3 regions of the Marinobacterium sp. NO-S09 genome follow, and region 3 is predicted to be linked to each of the others. Evidence: predicted binding sites of a transcription regulator. Region 3 holds the regulator's gene; each other region holds the start of a gene.
The links. The regulator LexA, encoded in region 3, represses DNA repair genes until DNA is damaged. The targets are predictions, from matches to a motif close to TACTGTNTANNTANACAGTA.

Region 1: O3C79_RS13060 (DNA topoisomerase III) is a predicted target of LexA. The motif match lies at 3,916-3,935, and genes of this name have one in related genera.
Region 2: recN (DNA repair protein RecN) is a predicted target of LexA. The motif match lies at 1,967-1,986, and genes of this name have one in related genera.

What each region holds. Positions count from the first base shown of each region.
Region 1 covers NZ_CP168954.1:2,807,264-2,813,778, forward strand. The annotation lists gene O3C79_RS13050 (sensor domain-containing diguanylate cyclase) at 1-325, shown strand, start outside; gene O3C79_RS13055 (aldehyde dehydrogenase family protein) at 366-1,799, opposite strand; gene O3C79_RS13060 (DNA topoisomerase III) at 1,866-3,848, opposite strand; gene O3C79_RS13065 (glutathione S-transferase family protein) at 4,232-5,215, shown strand; gene wrbA (NAD(P)H:quinone oxidoreductase) at 5,232-5,831, shown strand; gene chrA (chromate efflux transporter) at 6,003-6,515, shown strand, end outside.
Region 2 covers NZ_CP168954.1:927,375-933,889, forward strand. The annotation lists gene fur (ferric iron uptake transcriptional regulator) at 1-249, shown strand, start outside; gene recN (DNA repair protein RecN) at 276-1,943, opposite strand; gene grpE (nucleotide exchange factor GrpE) at 2,138-2,725, shown strand; gene dnaK (molecular chaperone DnaK) at 2,829-4,757, shown strand; gene dnaJ (molecular chaperone DnaJ) at 4,860-5,999, shown strand; gene dapB (4-hydroxy-tetrahydrodipicolinate reductase) at 6,049-6,515, shown strand, end outside.
Region 3 covers NZ_CP168954.1:2,703,089-2,709,603, reverse strand. The annotation lists gene topA (type I DNA topoisomerase) at 1-684, shown strand, start outside; gene O3C79_RS12590 (DUF6586 family protein) at 718-1,245, shown strand; gene O3C79_RS12585 (cell division inhibitor SulA) at 1,254-1,658, opposite strand; gene lexA (transcriptional repressor LexA) at 1,674-2,279, opposite strand; gene dinG (ATP-dependent DNA helicase DinG) at 2,402-4,516, shown strand; partial or broken gene rhlB (ATP-dependent RNA helicase RhlB) at 4,534-5,823, shown strand.

The sequences.
Region 1 (6,515 bases), 100 kb from region 3:
CTCGATTCGGGATGCCAGTGAAATTGCTGAACGTATACGTGCACGCACCGAGCAAAAAGGTTTTGTGGAAGGCAAGATCAACCTGACCTGTTCGGTCGGTTTTATTGTGATTCCCGGCTACGAGCTGGATACTGACATGGAAACCTGGAGCCGCGTGATGAAGGTAGCCGATTTGGCCTTATACGAGGCTAAAGAATCAGGCAGGAATCGATGGGTGGGTTGGCGCAACCCGCTGCATGCCGAGAAGACAATTGAAGCCCTTCCCGCTTCTGCAGAGGAGTTGCGCCAGGCTGTCCGGGCAGAAGCACTGGTTTCCATCAACTGACACAAGCCGGGCAGTAATTTCCGCCCGGCTGCTCACAGGCTCAGGACCAGCCGGTTACCACTTTCACTTCCAGGAACTCTTCCAGCCCCCAAGGGCCACCTTCGCGTCCATTACCGGACTGCTTGTAGCCGCCGAAGGGCGCGCCGCCACCCAGAGCTTCGCCATTCATCTGCACCATGCCTGCACGCAACTGGCGCGCAACACGGTTGGCTTTCCCGCCATCCTGTGTCTGTACGTAGTGCGTCAGGCCATAGGGGCTATCATTGGCAATGCGGATCGCTTCCTCTTCGGTATCGAAGGGAATGATGCACAGCACTGGTCCGAAGATCTCTTCCCTGGCGATGGTCATTTCGTTGGTCACATCTGCAAACACGGTCGGGCGTACGAAATAGCCGTCGGTCATCCCTTCCGGCTTACCGGTACCACCGGCCACCAGACGCGCACCCTCATCGATGCCCTGCTGGATCAGCTGCTGAATTTTGTCGAACTGAACATCAGACACAACCGGTCCGATATGGCGGCCTTCCAAAGAGGCCTGATTAACTTCGGTTTTGGCCGCCACATCAATGGCAGTTTGTACGGCCTGCTCATACACAGAACGCTCGACCAGCATACGCGTCGGCGCGTTGCAGGACTGACCCGAGTTCATGAAGCAATGGCGCACACCACGGACAACCGCTTTTTCATCCGCATCAGCAAATACGATATTGGCGCCCTTGCCACCCAACTCCAGACTGACACGCTTAACGGTATCCGCCGCATTGATGGAAATCGCCTTGCCTGCGCGGGTAGAGCCGGTAAAAGACACCATATCCACCTCAGCATGGCCGGACAACTGAGTACCTACACCCGGTCCATCGCCGTTGACCAGGTTGAATACACCGGCCGGGAAGCCTGCTTCATCGATCATTTCAGCAAACAGCATGGCCGATAGCGGCGCGATTTCAGAGGGTTTCAGCACCATGGTGCAGCCGGCAGCCAAGGCCGCAACCACCTTGAGTGCGACCTGATTCATGGGCCAGTTCCAGGGCGTGATCAACGCACAGACACCTATAGGCTCATGCAGAATCTGGTTGCCCGGTGCGTGCTCGCCCAGAGGTGCTTCAAAGCTGTACTCCTTGAGCACACGGATGAAGTTCTTGATATGACCAGCGCCAGCCCCCCATTGAGCGGTTTGCGCCAGCGCCATGGGAGCGCCCATTTCCGTGGAAATCGCTTCCGCCATCTCCGCCGAACGTGCCTTGTACAGGCTGTAGAGTTTTTCCAGCAATTCCAGTCGCTCTTCGCGGCTGGTTTGACTCCAGCTGGCAAATGCACGACGCGCAGCAGCAACCGCCGCATCAGTATCTGCCTGACTCCCAAGTGAGATCTTCGCGCATACGGTTTCAGTCGAGGGGTCGATGACATCCAGGTCTCGGGCCTCGGCAGGCGCTACCCATTGTCCATCAATGTAAAACGTTCGCTTATCCAGCATGTGTTCGCCCTTCTCGTCATTATATTTAACATCTTCAGGATAACGCGCTCAGTGCAAGAGGTCACCCTAGACTGTAGATGAGGTTTTACGTTTCCTGCCGCTTGCAGTAGCACCTGCTGTAGCTCGCTTGCGTGAAGTGCTGCCTGTACCTTTGACCTTTGTACCAGAGCTTTTACGTCTGCGTTTACCGGTTGTTTTCGGCGCCGGTATACCACTCAGCGCCTGAGGCTGAATGCTGCTGATCAGAATCGGCAAGGCATCCTGCAACGGCTGCATGAAGCCCTGGTAGTTGAACGCCTTGCGGCTGATAGCATCCAGCTGAGATTCCCAGTGCGCCGTCATATCGGGTCGGCTCAGGTCATCCGGTAAAGCCGCAATCAATGCTTTGCCTGCCGCCGTTGCATGTATCTGCTTGCCCTGACGCTGCAGAAAGCCTCGCCTGAACAGCAACTCAATAATGCCGGCACGGGTTGCTTCCGTACCCAGACCATCGGTATCACGCAGAACCTTGCGCAATTCGGCATCCTGCACAAAACGGGCGATGCCGGTCATGGCCGCCAGCAAGCTGGAGTCGGTAAAGGCTTTGGGCGGCTGGGTCATTTTTTCCAGCAACTCCCCGCGTTCACAGTGTAGTGGCTCACCGGGCTTGAGTACTGGCAATTGCCCTTCCGCCTCATCTTCGGCCTCTTTCCCCAACAAAGCCTTCCAGCCCGGGTCCAGTATTTGTCTGACCTTGGCTACAAACAGCCCGCCGGCTATCTCGACTTCCACGCGACGGTCTGCATAGCGGCATGGCGGGTAAAACTGCATCAAATACTGGCGGGCAACTTGGCTGTAGACCTGAAGTTCAGCTCTGCTCAGGCGTTCGGCTGAAGCAGCTTTACTGGTGGGAATAATGGCATGATGCGCTTCCACCTTTTTATCGTTCCAGGCTTTGGATTTGAGTCCCAAATCGGCATTTTGTACCGCCGCTGCCAATTCCGGCTGGGTTCGCGCCACGGCCTGAGTAACTTTTGCCCCTTCAGCAAAATGCTCTGCCGGCAGGTAGCGGCAGTCGGAACGCGGATAGGTAATCAGATTATGCTTTTCATAGAGTGCCTGGGCGGCATCCAGTACCTGCTGAGCGTTGAGACCAAAGCGTTTGGCACAGTCTATTTGCAATGCAGACAGGTTGTAGGGCAGTGGCACAGCCTGCTGGCCAGTTTTGCGCTCATCGCTTAATAATTTGGCCGGTTGACCGGTGATTCTGGAAACCACATTCTCAGCCAGGGCTTTTGACAACACTCGCCCTTCTTCATCCTGATAGCGTGCACAGGCTTCGCTGGGCTGCCAGCGCGCCTTGAAGCGCTCGCCGTTTTCAGTCAGCAGATGGGCATCCACTTCGTAGTAGGGTTTGGGAACAAAGGCGTCTATCTCGGCATCGCGCTGCACCACCAGCCCGAGCACCGGGGTCTGTACACGTCCGACCGACAACACTCCGTTATAACCGGCGCTGCGCCCTTTAACCGTCAGCGCTCGGGTCATATTGATACCGAACAACCAGTCCGCACGGGATCGGGCCAGAGCGGACACCGACAAGGGCACAAACTCTCGATTGGACTTGAGGCGCTTGAGTGCCCGACGTACCGCATCAGGGTTAAGGTCGGAAATCAGCAGACGCTGCACCTGCGATTTTTTGCTGGCAGGTACTTTCAGAAACTCGATGACTTCGTCGACCAGTAGCTGACCTTCGCGGTCCGGGTCCCCGGCATGGATGATCTGATCAGCAGACTTAACCAGTTTGCGTAGCACTGAAAGCTGCTTGCTGACACCCTTGCGAGGTTTTAACTGCCACTCATCCGGCAAGATGGGCAAGTGTTCCAGGCGCCATTGCTTGAACGCCGGGTTATAGGTGTCAGGCTCTACCTGCTCAAGCAGATGCCCGATACACCAACTGACAACCTGATCGCCGCCGCAGCGAATCAACCCTTCTTCCTTTTTTTGTGGCCCGGGAAGAACAGCGGCAATGGCCCGACCAAGACTTGGTTTTTCGGCGATGTAGAGCTTCATAGATATTTGGCGGATCAGGAGTTAAAAGGCCCTAGAGTAAGAGATCAGGCCCCTCAAGTCGACACGAAACTGTATAGATACACAGTAAATGATGCCTTTTTGCTTAATCAGATTTTTTATCGATTTTTTTGATCAATCACTGCAATTTTGCTCTGTTCTTAGTTATCGAGTGGGCCCTTATAGTGAACCCATCAAATATGACATGAATCGGAGATATCCGATGAACGCTTGCCAACTCACCCGAGCATTGGCGACTTCAAAAGCTCTGTACCGTTGGAGCCATTTAGTTGAGCCGTTTGCTGGAGAAAAACGGGGACTGAACGTTAAACAATCACTCAAAAACCTGCGTACGGCTTAGAAACCACTCATAACAGGAGATCAACATGGGCTTGCTCGTAGACGGACACTGGGTCGACCAGTGGTACGACACCGAATCCAATCAGGGCCGCTTTGTGCGCTCCGAGTCCCAGTTCCGCAACTGGATTACGGCTGACGGTGAAGCAGGCCCAAGCGGTGACAGCGGTTTTAAAGCCGAACCCGGCCGATACCACCTGTATGTATCGCTGGCCTGCCCCTGGGCTCATCGGACCCTGATTTTCCGTGCCTTGAAGGGCCTAGAATCCATGATTTCAGTTTCCGTCGTCAACAGCTACATGGGTGAACATGGCTGGACCTTTGCGCCGGAACCTGGCGCAACCGGTGATGACCTCTATGGCCTGGACTACCTGTACCAGCTCTACCTCAAGGCAGATCCGGACTATTCAGGACGCGTTACCGTCCCCGTACTCTGGGACAAGCAGCGCCAAACCATTGTCAGCAATGAATCAGCCGAAATCATCCGCATGCTGAATTCGGCGTTCGATGAGCTCGGCGCTGAACCGGGTGATTATTACCAGACTCAACTGCAGAACGAAATCGACAGCATCAATGAGGTGGTATACGACCGCATCAACAACGGAGTCTATAAATCAGGCTTCGCCACAACTCAGAGCGCTTACGAACAGGCTGTAATGCCGTTGTTTGAAACCCTGGACGATCTGGAGCGACGCTTGAGCAAGCAGCGTTACTTGGCCGGAGACCAGATAACTGAAGCTGACTGGCGCCTGTTCACAACACTGATTCGCTTCGATGCCGTGTACCACGGTCATTTCAAATGCAACCTGAAGCGTATTGTCGATTACCCCAATCTTTGGGGATATGTCCGAGAACTTTACCAGTGGCCCGGTATCAGTGAGACCGTAAACTTCTCGCACATCAAGGATCACTACTACCGCAGCCATCACAGCATAAACCCGACCGGAGTCGTGCCCAAGGGACCGATTCTGGACCTGCAACACCCTCATCAACGCGAAACCTTCAACGATTGAAAAAGGAGCTACAATCATGAGCAAAATTCTTGTCCTTTATTACTCTTCCTACGGTCACATTGAGTCTCTGGCACACACTATCGCTGAAGGCGCTGCATCGGTCGAGGGCACCGAAGTTGTGGTCAAACGCGTACCAGAATTGATGCCGGAAGAAGTGGCCCGCAATGCCGGCGTTAAAATGGATCAGACAGCGCCCGTTGCCGATCCCAAGGAACTGGCCGACTACGATGCCATCATCTTCGGTACCCCGACCCGCTTCGGCAATATGGCCAGCCAGATGCGCAACTTCCTCGACCAGACCGGCGGCCTTTGGGCATCCGGCGCGCTGATCGGCAAGGTTGGCAGCGTCTTCACCAGCACCGGTACCGGTGGCGGTAGCGAGACTACGATCCAGTCTTTCCATACCACCCTGTTCCACCACGGCATGGTTGTTGTAGGCCTGCCCTACGCCTTGCCGGAAATGACCGACATCAGCGCGGTTCACGGTGGTTCTCCGCTGGGTGCCGCGACCATTGCTGGCGGTGATGGCTCTCGTATTCCAAGCGAGCAGGAGCAGACCATGGCACACTATCAGGGTGCTCATGTGGCCCGTATCGCTGCCAAACTCTCTGCCTGAGGCCTGATACACCATACACTTGGAGGCATACCAATATGCCTCCTCCGTAAAAGTACAAACAGCCCACCTGAAGACCAGGCAGGCTGTTTTACTTTTATTTATTGAAAGCCGTCATCTTCCTGTCATCCGCTTTGGGCTAGGATCTTACCTTTGTGCCGCAATTTCTGAGCCATGACATCTGAAAAACCTGCCTCCGTGCTTTCAATCCTGCTGATCTTTTTGCGTTTAGGTCTTACTAGTTTTGGCGGACCTGTCGCCCATATAGGCTATTTCCGGGAAGAATTCGTCAACCGCCGCAAATGGTTGAGCGATCAAAGCTATGCCGATCTGGTAGCGCTGTGCCAATTCCTGCCGGGGCCGGCCAGCAGCCAGGTGGGGCTTGCATTGGGTATGTCCCAGGGTGGTTTCAGGGGCGCACTGGCTGCCTGGTGTGGTTTTACCCTGCCATCCGCCATTGCCTTAATACTGGTTGCTTATGGTGCTACCCAGCCAGACGGGCTGATCTCAGCAGGGGTGGTTCAAGGGCTGAAGTTAATCGCCGTTGCCGTAGTCGCACATGCGGTCTGGGGTATGGCGCAAAACCTCTGTCGTGGCCGTACGGAGATTGCCATTATGCTGGCCGCGGCATGCGCCATGCTGGTAATGCCAACCGTCTGGCTGCAACCGGCACTGATTCTGCTAGCT
Region 2 (6,515 bases), 1.8 Mb from region 3:
TTTGAAGCAGCAGGTCTGGTGTCACGTCACCACTTTGATGGCGGTCATTCCGTATTTGAATTGGCCCGTGAAGAGCACCATGACCATGTCGTGTGCGTAAAATGCGGCCGTGTCCGCGAGTTCACCGAGCCGCAGGTGTCCGAGATTCTGGACAAGGTGGCTGACGAGCTTGGCTTCAGCATCACCGATCGTACTCTGTACCTCTACGGCGTCTGCAAGGGCGGCTGTGAGGAAGGCGGCAAGAAGTAAGTCGCTGAATTCCGATACTGTCGGCATCAGGCCGACAGCATCTCCCGCGCGTGTGTGAGGGTAGTGCGGGTAATATCAACCCCGCCCAGCATGCGCGCCACTTCTTCCACTCGCTGCTTGTCACTCAAGCGACTGACGCGAGTATGTTTCCCGGTTGTTTTACCATTTTTGCTGACGAACAGGTGCTGATCGCCTTGCGCCGCGACCTGTGGCTGGTGAGTCACGCAGAGGATCTGTACGCGTTTGCCCAGTGCGTGCAGCATGCGGCCAACCACTTCAGCAATACCGCCACCGATGCCGACATCCACTTCGTCGAAGACCAGTGTGGGTGTGCTGCTGCTTTGTGCGGTGATGACCTGGATCGCCAGGCTGATTCGTGACAGCTCGCCACCGGAGGCAACCTTGGCAAGTGCACGGGCCGGCTGACCTTCATTGGTGCTGATCAGGAATTCCACTTCTTCCAGCCCGTTGGCGTTGTAGCGCTCCTCATCCAGCGGCGTCAGGCAGGCCGTAAAGTGTGCAGCAGGCATGCCCAGCGCGTGCAGTTGCTCATCGACGCGTGTGCCCAACGTTTCGGCCGCCTGTTGGCGCGCCAGGCTCAGCTCGGCAGCGCTGCCCAGATACTCGTCGCGAGCGATTACAACCTCGGCTTCCATTTCGACCAGCGCCTCATCACTCTGGGTGAGGCCGGCCAGTTCCTGCTGCAATGATTGATGGAAAGCGGGCAGCTCTTCCGGCAGCAGGCGGTGCTTGCGGGCCACGTCATAGATAGCCGACAGGCGCTCTTCTACTTCCTGCTGGCGTTCGGGATTGATTTCGATGCCGTCGATGAAGTGACGTACCTCGCGGCTGGCTTCTTCCACCTGAATCAGGGCGCTGTTGAGCATCTCGTCGGCCTGGCGCAAGCGCTCATCCTGGGCATCCAGTTGCCCCAGCAATTGCAGGCAATGGTGCAGCATGGACAGGCAGTGCGTGTCATCGCCCTCGCTGCTCAGTTGCAGCAGTTGATGGCCGCTGGAAAGCAGGCCGTCGGCATTCTCCAGGCGCTGCTGTTCCTGCTCCAGAGCTTCCAGCTCACCGGGCTGCAGGGCCAGCTGGTCCAGCTCTTCAACCTGATAGCTAAGCAGCTGTACGCGGGCGTTGCGCTCTTCGGATACTTCGGTGAGGGCGCGGAATTCGGAGTGCAGGCGGCGCCATTTGTGAAAGTGGCGACGAACCTGGTCCGACAGCTCGCCCTGGCCGCCAAAGGCATCCAGCAGCACGCGGTGGTGATCCTTTTTCAGCAGGCGCTGGTGCTCGTGCTGGCCGTGTATATCCACCAGAAACTGGCCGAATTCCCGCATCAGGGTAAGTGGTACAGGCCGGCCGTTGATATAGCTGCGGCTGCGCCCTTCTCGGGTAATGACGCGGCGCATGAGGCATTCGCGCGGATCGCATTCCAGCTCATGTTCCTGCAGCCAGAGCAGGGCAGAGCCCAGTTCGCGGATATCGAAGCAGGCGGTGAGTTCGGCACGGTCGGCGCCCTTGTACAGGCTGTCGCTGTCGGCACGGTTGCCCAGGCACAGCCCAAGCGCATCCAGCATGATGGACTTGCCGGCACCGGTTTCACCGCTGATCACGGTCATTCCGTTATCCAGTTCCACTTCCAGAGCATCGACAATCGCGAAGTTGCGGATCGTAATCTGCGTCAGCATGGCGAATACCTACGGGTTGGTTCTAGTGTTTTTATATACAGTGTTTATTTATACAGTGTTTACTGTATAAGTCATTTTTGCCATTGCTGCAATCCTTGAGCGAAAAAATACAGCTGAGCGCTTGAAGCCGAACAAAGCAGCCCCATATAGATGAGCAACGAGGTGAAACCCGAGATTTCAGTTGGAGAGACCTGATGGCGAAAGAGCAGCAGAACACCCAAGAGCCCCTGGAAGGGGTTCAGGACGCAGTCGACACTGCGGTTGAAGCAGGCGCGGCAGAGCCGCAGGCTGCGGATGATACTCAAGCGGATGTGCTGCAGCAGTTGGAAGAGTCCCGTGCCGAAGTTGATGCGCTGCAAAAGGAGCTGGCTGAGCTTCAGCCGCGCGCGCAGGCCGAGATTCAGAACATCCGCCGTCGTGCCGAGCAGGACGTGGAAAAGGCCCACAAGTTTGGCCTGGAGAAGTTCGCCAACGAGCTCCTGCCTGTTGTCGACAGTCTGGAGCGTGCCATTGAGGCGAGCCAGGGCGAAGGTGAGCAGCTGCAGGCGATCCGTGAAGGGGTCGAAATGACGCTGAACCTGTTTCTGTCCAGCATGGAGAAGTTTAACGTCGAACAGGTGAACCCGGAAGGCCAGCCGTTCAACCCGGAACACCATCAGGCGATGTCCATGGTGCCGGCTGAAGGCGTAGCGCCGAACACGGTAGTAACCGTGGTGCAAAAAGGCTACCTGCTGAATGGCCGCCTGATGCGCCCGGCGATGGTAATGGTCGCAAAAAGCTGATCGGGGCGTTGAATTTCTTCAACGCGTACCCATATAAGTAGCAACCAAATTTTTAAGACTTGAATTCTCGCCCCGAGGGGCGACAGCAATATCGGAGCAGAACATGGGCAAAATTATCGGTATTGACCTGGGTACTACCAACTCTTGTGTAGCTATCCTGGACGGTGACAAGACCAAGGTAATCGAAAACGCCGAGGGTGATCGCACCACCCCGTCCATCATCGCCTACACAGATGATGGCGAAACGCTGGTAGGTCAGCCGGCCAAGCGCCAGGCAGTGACTAACCCGGACAACACCCTGTTCGCGATCAAGCGACTGATCGGCCGTCGTTTTGAAGACAAGGTCGTACAGAAAGACATCAAAATGGTGCCTTACAAGATCACTGCGGCCGACAACGGCGACGCTTGGGTCGATGTTAAGGGCCAGAAAATGGCACCGCCGCAGGTGTCTGCTGAAGTGCTGAAGAAGATGAAGAAAACCGCCGAGGACTACCTGGGCGAGAAAGTGACCGAAGCGGTTATCACCGTACCGGCCTACTTCAACGACTCTCAGCGTCAGGCGACCAAAGACGCAGGCAAGATCGCCGGTCTGGAAGTGAAACGTATCATCAACGAGCCGACAGCAGCTGCGCTGGCGTACGGCATGGACAAGTCCAAGGGTGACAAGACTGTTGCCGTATACGACCTGGGTGGTGGTACCTTCGATATCTCCATCATCGAAATCGCTGATGTAGACGGTGAGCACCAGTTTGAAGTACTGGCCACCAACGGTGACACCTTCCTGGGTGGTGAAGACTTCGACCTGGCGGTAATCAACTACCTGGCCGACGAATTCAAGAAAGAGAGCGGCATCGACCTGCACAACGATCCGCTGGCGCTGCAGCGTCTGAAAGAAGCGGGTGAGAAAGCGAAAGTCGAGCTTTCTTCCGCTCAGGCGACCGACGTCAACCTGCCGTACATCACGGCTGATGCGACCGGTCCGAAGCACCTGAACGTGAAACTGACCCGCTCCAAGCTGGAATCTCTGGTAGAAGAGCTGGTAATCCGCTCCATCGAGCCGTGCCGCATCGCGATCCAGGATTCCGGCGTATCCGCGTCCGAGATCGACGAAGTGATCCTGGTGGGTGGTCAGACCCGTATGCCGCTGGTACAGCAGAAAGTTGCTGATTTCTTCGGCAAGGAACCGCGTAAAGACGTAAACCCGGATGAGGCCGTTGCTATCGGCGCCGCTATCCAGGGTGCGGTTCTGTCCGGTGATGTTAAAGACGTACTGCTGCTGGACGTAACCCCGCTGACGCTGGGTATCGAAACCATGGGTGGCGTTGCGACACCGCTGATCGAGAAGAACACCACGATTCCGACCAAGAAGTCTCAGGTGTTCTCTACCGCTGATGACAACCAGACTGCGGTAACCATTCACGTGGTTCAGGGTGAGCGTAAGCAGGCGTCTTCCAACAAGTCTCTGGGTCGTTTCGACCTGGCTGACATTCCGCCGGCACCGCGCGGCATGCCGCAGATCGAAGTCACCTTTGACATCGATGCCAACGGTATCCTGAACGTGTCTGCGAAAGACAAGGCCACTGGCAAAGAGCAGTCCATCGTAATCAAGGCCTCTTCCGGTCTGAACGATGACGAGATCGACCAGATGGTTCGCGATGCCGAAGCGCACGCAGAAGAAGACAAGAAGTTCGAGGAACTGACCGCTGCCCGTAACCAGGGTGACGCGATGATCCACACTGCTCAGAAAACTCTGAAGGATGCCGGTGACAAGGCAACCGACGAAGAGAAAGAGAAGATCGAAGCAACGAGCAAAGAGCTGGAAGAAGCGCTGAAGGGCACCGACAAGGATGCCATCGAGAGCAAGACCGAAGCTCTGACTGAAGCACTGTCTGCAGTGGCCCAGAAAATGTACGCCGAAGCAGCCCAGGCTGAAGAAGCGGCTGGCGGTGCTAACGCTGACGCCGGTGCCAAGGACGCAGCAGACGACGTTGTCGATGCCGAGTTCGAAGAAGTGAAGGACGACAAGAAGTAAGCTTCGCGGTTGTCGATCCTTGCAGTGTGACAACGCGGGCCCCGGCCCGCGTTGTCATGTCCGGCTCAAGTGAGCCAAACCCTGACGAGTCAGATTCGGATCATGTCAAAGCAGGACTACTACGAACTTTTGGATGTGCCCCGTGATGCATCTGATCGGGACATTAAAAAAGCCTACCGTCGCCTGGCGATGAAGTACCATCCGGATCGTAATCCGGATGACAAAGAGGCTGAAAACAAATTCAAGGAGATCAGCGAGGCCTACGAGGTCCTGTCTGATGCTCAGAAAAAAGCGGCCTATGACCAGTTCGGTCATGCCGGTGTCGATGGCCAGGGCGGCGGCTTTGGCGGTGGTGGATTTGAAGGCAACTTCTCCGACATCTTCGGCGATGTATTCGGTGACATCTTCGGTGGTGGCGGAGGCGGCGGTGGCCGTCGTCGTTCCAGCGTTCAGCGTGGCGCTGATCTGCGCTACAACCTGGAGCTGAGCCTCGAGGAAGCAGTGCGTGGCTGCGAGAAAACACTGGAAATCCCTACTCTGGTCGGCTGTGAAACTTGTGACGGCAGCGGTGCCAAGCCGGGTACCAGTGCCAAGACCTGTAACACCTGTGGCGGTATGGGCCAGGTACGCATGCAGCAGGGTTTCTTCTCCGTACAACAGACCTGCCCGACCTGTCGTGGCGAAGGCAAGGTGATCTCCGATCCCTGTGATGACTGTCATGGCCAGGGTCGTGTCGAGAAGACCAAAACCCTGCAGGTCAAGATTCCGGCCGGTGTTGATACGGGTGATCGTATCCGCCTGGCAGGCGAAGGCGAAGCGGGCTCCCATGGTGGTCCGGCGGGTGATCTATATGTTCAGGTGCATGTGCGCGAACATCCGATCTTCCAGCGCGATGGCAAGCATCTGTACTGTGAAGTGCCGATCAGCTTTGTTGATGCCGCCCTGGGCGGTGAGCTGGATGTGCCCACCCTGGATGGCCGCGTCAAGCTGAAGATTCCGGCGGAAACCCAGTCCGGCAAGTTGTTCCGTCTGCGTGGCAAGGGTATTACCCCGGTACGCGGTGGCAGCGTTGGCGACCTGATGGTGAAAGTGGCGGTGGAAACGCCGGTCAACCTGAACAGTCGTCAGAAAGAGCTGCTGCGTGAGTTTGCCGAAACCACGGAAGAGGGCAACAGCAAGCACAGCCCGAAAAAGCACGGCTTCTTTGACTCCGTGAAGAAGTTCTTTGAAGATATGACCTGATCGCAGGCCCTGCGGGGCCTGCATGTGCAGACGGATACAGGAAAGCAGCATGACCAGAGTAGCGGTGACCGGCGCGGCCGGCCGTATGGGCAAGACCATTATTGAAGCACTGCAGCAGAACGATGCTGTGTCACTGAGCGCAGCCATTGTTGAACCGGACAGCTCCCTGATCGGTGCTGACGCCGGTGAGCTGGCAGGTGTCGGCAAGTTGGGTGTCGCCCTGGCGGGTAGCCTTGAAGCCGTGGTTGACGATTTCGATCTGTTGATCGATTTCACTGCGCCTGAAGTCACCATGCAGAATGTGGCGTTCTGTGCTGCACACGGAAAAAAGGTTGTCATTGGAACTACCGGTCTCAATGACAGTCAGAAAGAAGAGTTGCAGCAGGCTGGCGAGAAAACCGCCATCGTGTTTGCGCCCAACATGAGTGTGGGTGTGAACCTCTGCTTCAAGCTGCTGGAAATTGCGGCCAAGGCATTGGGCGACGACAGCGGCTACGATATTGAAGTAATTGAAGC
Region 3 (6,515 bases):
GTGGTAAGTGTTGACGGCGATGACGAGGAAGAATCCCGTATTCTGCGCAACAAGCACCGCTGCAAAATCTGTGATGCAGCGATGGATTCCTACCTGATCGATGAAAAACGCAAGCTCCATGTGTGCGGTAACAACCCGGATTGCTCTGGCTTTGAGGTAGAGCATGGCAGCTACAAGATCAAAGGGTATGATGGCCCGAGCATCGAGTGCGACAAGTGTGGCGCCGAGATGCAGTTGAAGACAGGGCGATTTGGTAAATTCTTTGGCTGTACCAACAGTGAGTGTAAAAACACCCGCAAGTTGCTGAAGAACGGCGAGCCGGCACCACCCAAAATGGATCCGGTACCCATGCCGGAATTGCAGTGTCAGAAAGTGGAAGACACCTATGTTCTGCGTGATGGGGCCAGCGGTTTGTTCCTGGCGGCCAGCCAGTTCCCGAAAAACCGCGAGACACGGGCTCCGCTGGTGTCCGAAATTGTGCCGCATCGTGATGAAATCGATCCCAAGTACGAGTACTTGATGCGTGCGCCGCAGAAGGATCCTGATGGTAATCCGGCCGTTATTCGCTACAGCCGCAAGACCAAAGAGCAGTATGTAATGTCTGAAGTGGAAGGCAAGGCTACCGGATGGAAGGCTTTCTACCGGGAAGGCAGTTGGCATGAAGAGACCGGGCGCAAGCGTTGAGCCCGGTTCAACAGGGAATCGAGAGGCAAACTAATGAGTGATGTTTATGCGGTCAGAACCAACCAGAAACTGAATTTTGCACGCCTGCATATCAAGGCGCTGGTTCAGGCTCAGGAGGCTTCACAGTGGAGCAAGCATGCCCGCATCGAGTCATATCACGAATCGATCCTGTTTTTCCTCGCCAGTGGTTATGCCTCGCTACTGCGCGAAATTGCCGAAAACTACGCTCTGAGAGTGGATTCTGTCTCCCGCTTTGCCGATCTTCAGGTAGAGCTGGAAAAAACTGGTCAGGAGTCTCCTGAGGCGACAGAACTTGAACAGCTGGAAGGGAATTCGCAAAGCTGGCTGCACAAAATGCTGTCGGCTTATGATGCCTGCTGGTCTGCTACCAACGGAAAGCCACAGCAGGCTGCTGCGGGTGCAAGCCTTTCTGAAATTCATGTGCTGCAAATCAACCCGGATCACGCCGAAGATCAGGATATGCTGACGGAATTCAATGCCTGGCTGGATGAATTCCGCGGTCTGATCGAGCGTCTCCGGGCCAATATGCAGGAGTGGTAGGGCGTTGGTCAGCCTTTCACCAGGATACCCAGGCTGTTGCCCAGCTGGGCGTCCTGGTTGAGTTGGTTGATATCGGTGGTCTGGTCGGCATTGGCCCAGCAAATGACCGTGTGCGATGTGCCCGCTGCCAGGGCGCGGCTTGTCAAAAGCCGTGATGTTTCATCATCACGGGTATGTAATACCAGAATCTGCTCGATACAGGCACCGCCCTGTTGCAGTAGATCCCGGTTCAGGTTGGATGGCGGATTGATCAGCGTCAGCCATCGATCCTGACGGCTTAACTGGGCAATCATGGGCAGCAGTACGGGTTGCAACGAGATGGTGCTGTTGTGGAGCAGTATCTCGGTGATGTTGCAGGTCTTTGTCGCAGCGGTTTGTGATTGTTCAGCGTAGCGGTAGTCGATGGCTGGCATGGTTGTGCCCTCTGATTATTGGCCCTGCCGAATAACGCCGACACCCAAGCCTTCGATGACCAGCTCTTCAGCCGTCAAATCGACTTCAATCGGGGCGAATTCTTCGTTCTCGGCAATGAGATATACTTTGTCGTCATCGCGCTTGAAGCGCTTGACTGTCACCTCGTCGCCAATCCTTGCGACTACAATCTGCCCATCCCGGGCATCACGTGTTTGATGAACGGCCAGCAGGTCACCATCAAGTATGCCGATGTTCTTCATGCTCATACCCTTTACTCGCAGCAGGTAATCTGCGCGAGGGCGGAAGAAGTCCGCCGAGATGGTGCAATGGTCCTCGACATGCTGCTGAGCCAGAATGGGTTCACCGGCGGCGACCTGGCCGATCACCGGCAAGCCTTCATCCTTGTTCTCCGGTTCCGGCAGGCGAATGCCGCGCGAGGTCCCTTTGGTGAGCTCGATGGCACCCTTGCGTGCCAGTGCCTTCAGGTGTTCTTCTGCGGCGTTGGCAGAGCGGAAGCCCAGCTCACGGGCAATATCAGCACGTGTAGGCGGGTATCCGGTGGTGTCGATGTAGTGGCGTATACAGTCCAGTACTTCTGTTTGTCGTTTTGTCAGTTTCATGGCGGCCGTTACTCAATCGATTTACTGTGATTTTATACAGTAAAAGTACTGGGTCAAGTCCTATCTGTTTAAATATCCAGTATGTTGTTAGAATGCGCGCGGATTGAATATGAGGATTGGACGTGCTGAGTGAAGCGCAGAAAAAAGAGATTCAGGGCGCTTACAGCCGCTTTCTGAAGAGTCGTGGGCTCAGGGCGCGTCCGGCTCAAAAGCAGATGATCGCAACCGTCGCCAAGGTGCTGGCTCAGGCTGATCAAGGCGGCGAGCAAGGCGCTGCCTGGAAGGACAAGATTGCGGTGGTTGAAGCAGGGACTGGTACCGGTAAAACGATTTCCTACCTGTTGGCGGCCGTGCCACTTGCCCGTGCTACCGGACGTAAACTGGTGCTCTCAACGGCCACAGTTGCGCTTCAGGAGCAGTTGATCAACAAGGATTTGCCCGAAGTTGAAGCCCATGCGGGCCTTGCCATGAATTATCAGTTGGCCAAGGGGCGCGGTCGTTACCTGTGTCTGAATAAGGTCGAGCAGCATCTGGAGCAGCAGGGTGTGCTGGGGCAAATTGCCCTCTATGAAGATGAACAGGCGGACAAACTTCCCGATGAAGTGGTGCAGCAGTACCAGGCCATGATGGATGCCTATGCTGCGGGTAACTGGGATGGCGACCGCGATGCGCTGGAGTCCGAAATGGATGACCAGATCTGGCAGCCCTTGACCAGTGACCATCTTCAGTGCAGCAATCGGCGGTGCCTTAACTTCAGTGCCTGTCCTTTCTATCGTGCCCGAGATCGTCTGGAAGAGGTTGATGTGGTCGTTGCCAACCACGATCTGGTGCTGGCGGATCTGGCGCTGGGCGGTGGTGCTATCCTGCCGGAGCCTGACAATACCATTTATATTTTCGACGAGGGTCATCACCTTGCCGATAAGGCCAGCAGTCATTTTGCCTTTTCGGCACGTCTGGGCTCGTCCCAGAAGATGATCGCTTCTGCTGAAAAGCAGCTGGCCCAGATGCTGCTGGATACCGGCTCTGCCATCCAGTTGGCAGACCCTGCGGAGCGACTGCATCGCCCATTCCAGAATATGGATATGGCTCTGGAGCAGCTTGATCTGTTGTTGCGTCCGATGATGGAGTCGCACGACGGTGATCGATATCGTTTCCCGGAGGGCAAGCAGCCAGAGCCGCTGCTTGAGCCCTCTGTCTTGCTGTCCAGTGCTGCCGAGCAGGCGCAGCAGCACATTGAACGAATTGTCGATGTGCTCAAGGAAGCTCTGGAAGGCGGGATTGGTGAAATTCCGCGTGCGGCTGCAGAGCGCTGGTTCCCGCAGCTGGGTGTGCTCTGGGGACGTGTTCAGCAGGTAGGCTGGCTGGCGCAAAGTTACAGCCGACCTGATCCTGAAGGTAAATCGCCAACGGCCCGCTGGATTAATCGCGTTGAAACGCCGACCGGGCACGATCTTGAAATGCGCAGTGCACCCGTGTCCGCAGCAGACACCCTGCAGGAGCATCTGTGGCGCCACTGTCATGCCGCCGTATTAACCTCTGCTACCTTGACGGCGTTAGGGCGCTTTGATGCCATGTTCGCGTCTTTGGGTATTCCGCGCGAGACTACTGCCGTAAGGCTGGAAAGCCCATTTGATTATGCTGCCAATGGGGTGCTCGAAGTGCCTCAAATGACGGCTGACCCCGGTGATCCCGAGGCGCATACCGAAGAGGTGTTGCGCCTGTTGAATGCCGAGCTGGAGAAGGCGAAAGCGGCGTTGGTGCTGTTCAGCTCCTGGCGTCAGATGCGTGCCGTTCTTGATGGCCTGAACCAATCGATCAAGGACCGGTTGTTGGCGCAGGGGGATTACAGCAAGCAGGAAATTCTGCGACGCCATCGCGCAAGTATTGATGCAGGTAATGCCAGTGTTATTTTTGGTCTGGCATCCTTTGCCGAGGGAGTCGATTTGCCCGGCGATTATTTGACTGAGGTTTTCATCACCAAATTGCCGTTCAGTGTGCCTGATGATCCCGTAGATGCTACTATGGCCGAGTGGATTGAGCAGCGAGGTGGAAATCCGTTCATTGAATGGACTGTGCCTGCTGCATCCATGCGTCTTACTCAGGCAGTAGGGCGACTTTTAAGAACAGAACAGGACCGTGGGCGAGTAGTGCTGATGGACAGACGCGTGGTAACGCGTCGTTATGGTCAGCAGCTATTGAACTCCTTGCCCCCGTTTCGACGTGAAATCAAACGTTAACCTGAATGGATCCGATCTTGAGTACAGAAGAAAAGCAGACCGCATCCGCGAATAGTTCCGAACAGAAACCGGGTAAGGGACGTCCGCGTCGACGTCGCCGTTCGCGCAAGCCGCGTGATGGTGGTAATAACTGGACTCCGCAGTCCTTTGATGTGGCTATCGCCGAAGGCAAGCGCAGGTTCCATGATTTTGGCCTGCCGGATGTGCTGATGAGAGCGATTGCAGATCTCAAGTTCGAATATTGCACGCCCATTCAGGCGGCAACTATTCCGCATGCCTTGAATGGACGTGACCTTATCGGTAAGGCCCAGACAGGTACCGGCAAGACCGCCGCATTCCTGATCGGCATCATTACCGACCTGTTGGACTTTCCGCTGCCGGGCGAGCGCCGTAAAAATGAGCCGCGCGCACTTATCATTGCGCCTACACGTGAGCTGGCGCTGCAGATCGCATCTGATGCCGAAGGGCTGTCAGCCTATGCTGATCTGTCGGTCGTCTCCCTGGTAGGGGGCATGGATTACGAGCGTCAGCGCAAGGCGCTGGCGGCCAAGCCGGTTGATATCCTTGTTGCAACGCCTGGTCGCTTGATCGACTTTGTGCGCTCCAAGGAAGTGGATCTGTATCAGGTTGAAGTGCTGGTGCTGGATGAGGCCGACCGTATGCTCAGCATGGGCTTCATTCCGGATGTGCGCACGATTATCCGTCAGACCCCGCGCAAGGGTGCGGACCGTCAGACGCTGCTTTACAGTGCTACCTTTACCGATGATGTGATGCGTCTGGCTGAGCAGTGGACTCAGGACCCTGTCACCATCGAAATCGAGTCAGAGCACAAAACCACCGACAATGTGGCGCAGAAGGTGTTCCTGGTTTCCAGCAATGAAAAATATCAGTTGCTGCGTAACTATCTGCGTATCAACGGCATCGAGCGTGCCATCGTGTTTGGCAACCGCCGCCATGAGACCCGTGCACTGGCGGACCGTCTCAGTAAAGACGGCATCAAGGCTGCATTGATGTCCGGTGAGATTCCGCAGAACAAACGTCTGCGTACGCTGGAAGATTTCCGTAACGGCAAGATCGAAGTGCTGGTGGCTACGGATGTGGCAGGGCGTGGTATCCATATCGATGGTGTCACCCATGTGATCAACTATCAGCTGCCGGAAGATGCGGATGATTACGTACACCGTATCGGCCGTACAGGTCGTGCCGGCGCAACTGGCACGTCAATCTGCTTCGCCTGTGAAGATGATTCCTTCCTGATCCCTGATATCGAGAAGGAAACCGGCGTTAAGCTGGAGTGTATCCATCCTGACGCTGATCTGGTGAAGCCGCTGGACTCTGCTGCCAAGGCCGGTAAAGGTAAGGCTGCAGATAAAGCCTCCGAGCAGGAGCTTGAGGCCGCGGAGCAAGCCGGTGATGCGTCTGATGTCGCGGTCACCGGGGCAGAGCAAAAGTCTTCAGGCTCTGTCAAAGGGCCCGAGGCTACCGCTACCGAAGCGACTGGCGAGGAAGAGCAGGTAGCTGCAGCGACCTCGATTGGCGAAGCCAAGGCCAGTGAATTGCTTCAATCCGCCCCTGAAGTGGTTGCCGACAGTGCTGAAGCAGCCGCTGCATCCGCGGAAAATCCAGTGTCTGATGAGGCTGAAGCCGCGCCTGTTGAAATGCTGGCGCAGTCTGATGAGCGAGCTCTGGAGCCTGCACCTGCACAGGTAGCTGAAGCCCAGTCTAATGACGATGCTGTGGCTGCAGCTGATGCTGACAAGGCTGAAGCAGCAGAGGTTGCATCCGTTTCCGCTCCGGCGGCAGACTCTGCTGAGCAAGCTGAGCAAGCTGAGCAAGCTGAGCAAGCTGAGCAAGCTGAGCAAGCTGAGCAAGCTGAGCAAGCTGAGCAAGCTGAGCAAGCTGAGCAAGCTGAGCAAGCTGAGCAAGCTGAGCAAGCTGAGCAAGCTGAGCAAGCTGAGCAAGCTGAAACAACCGAGAATAAAGTATCCTGAGATCGGGT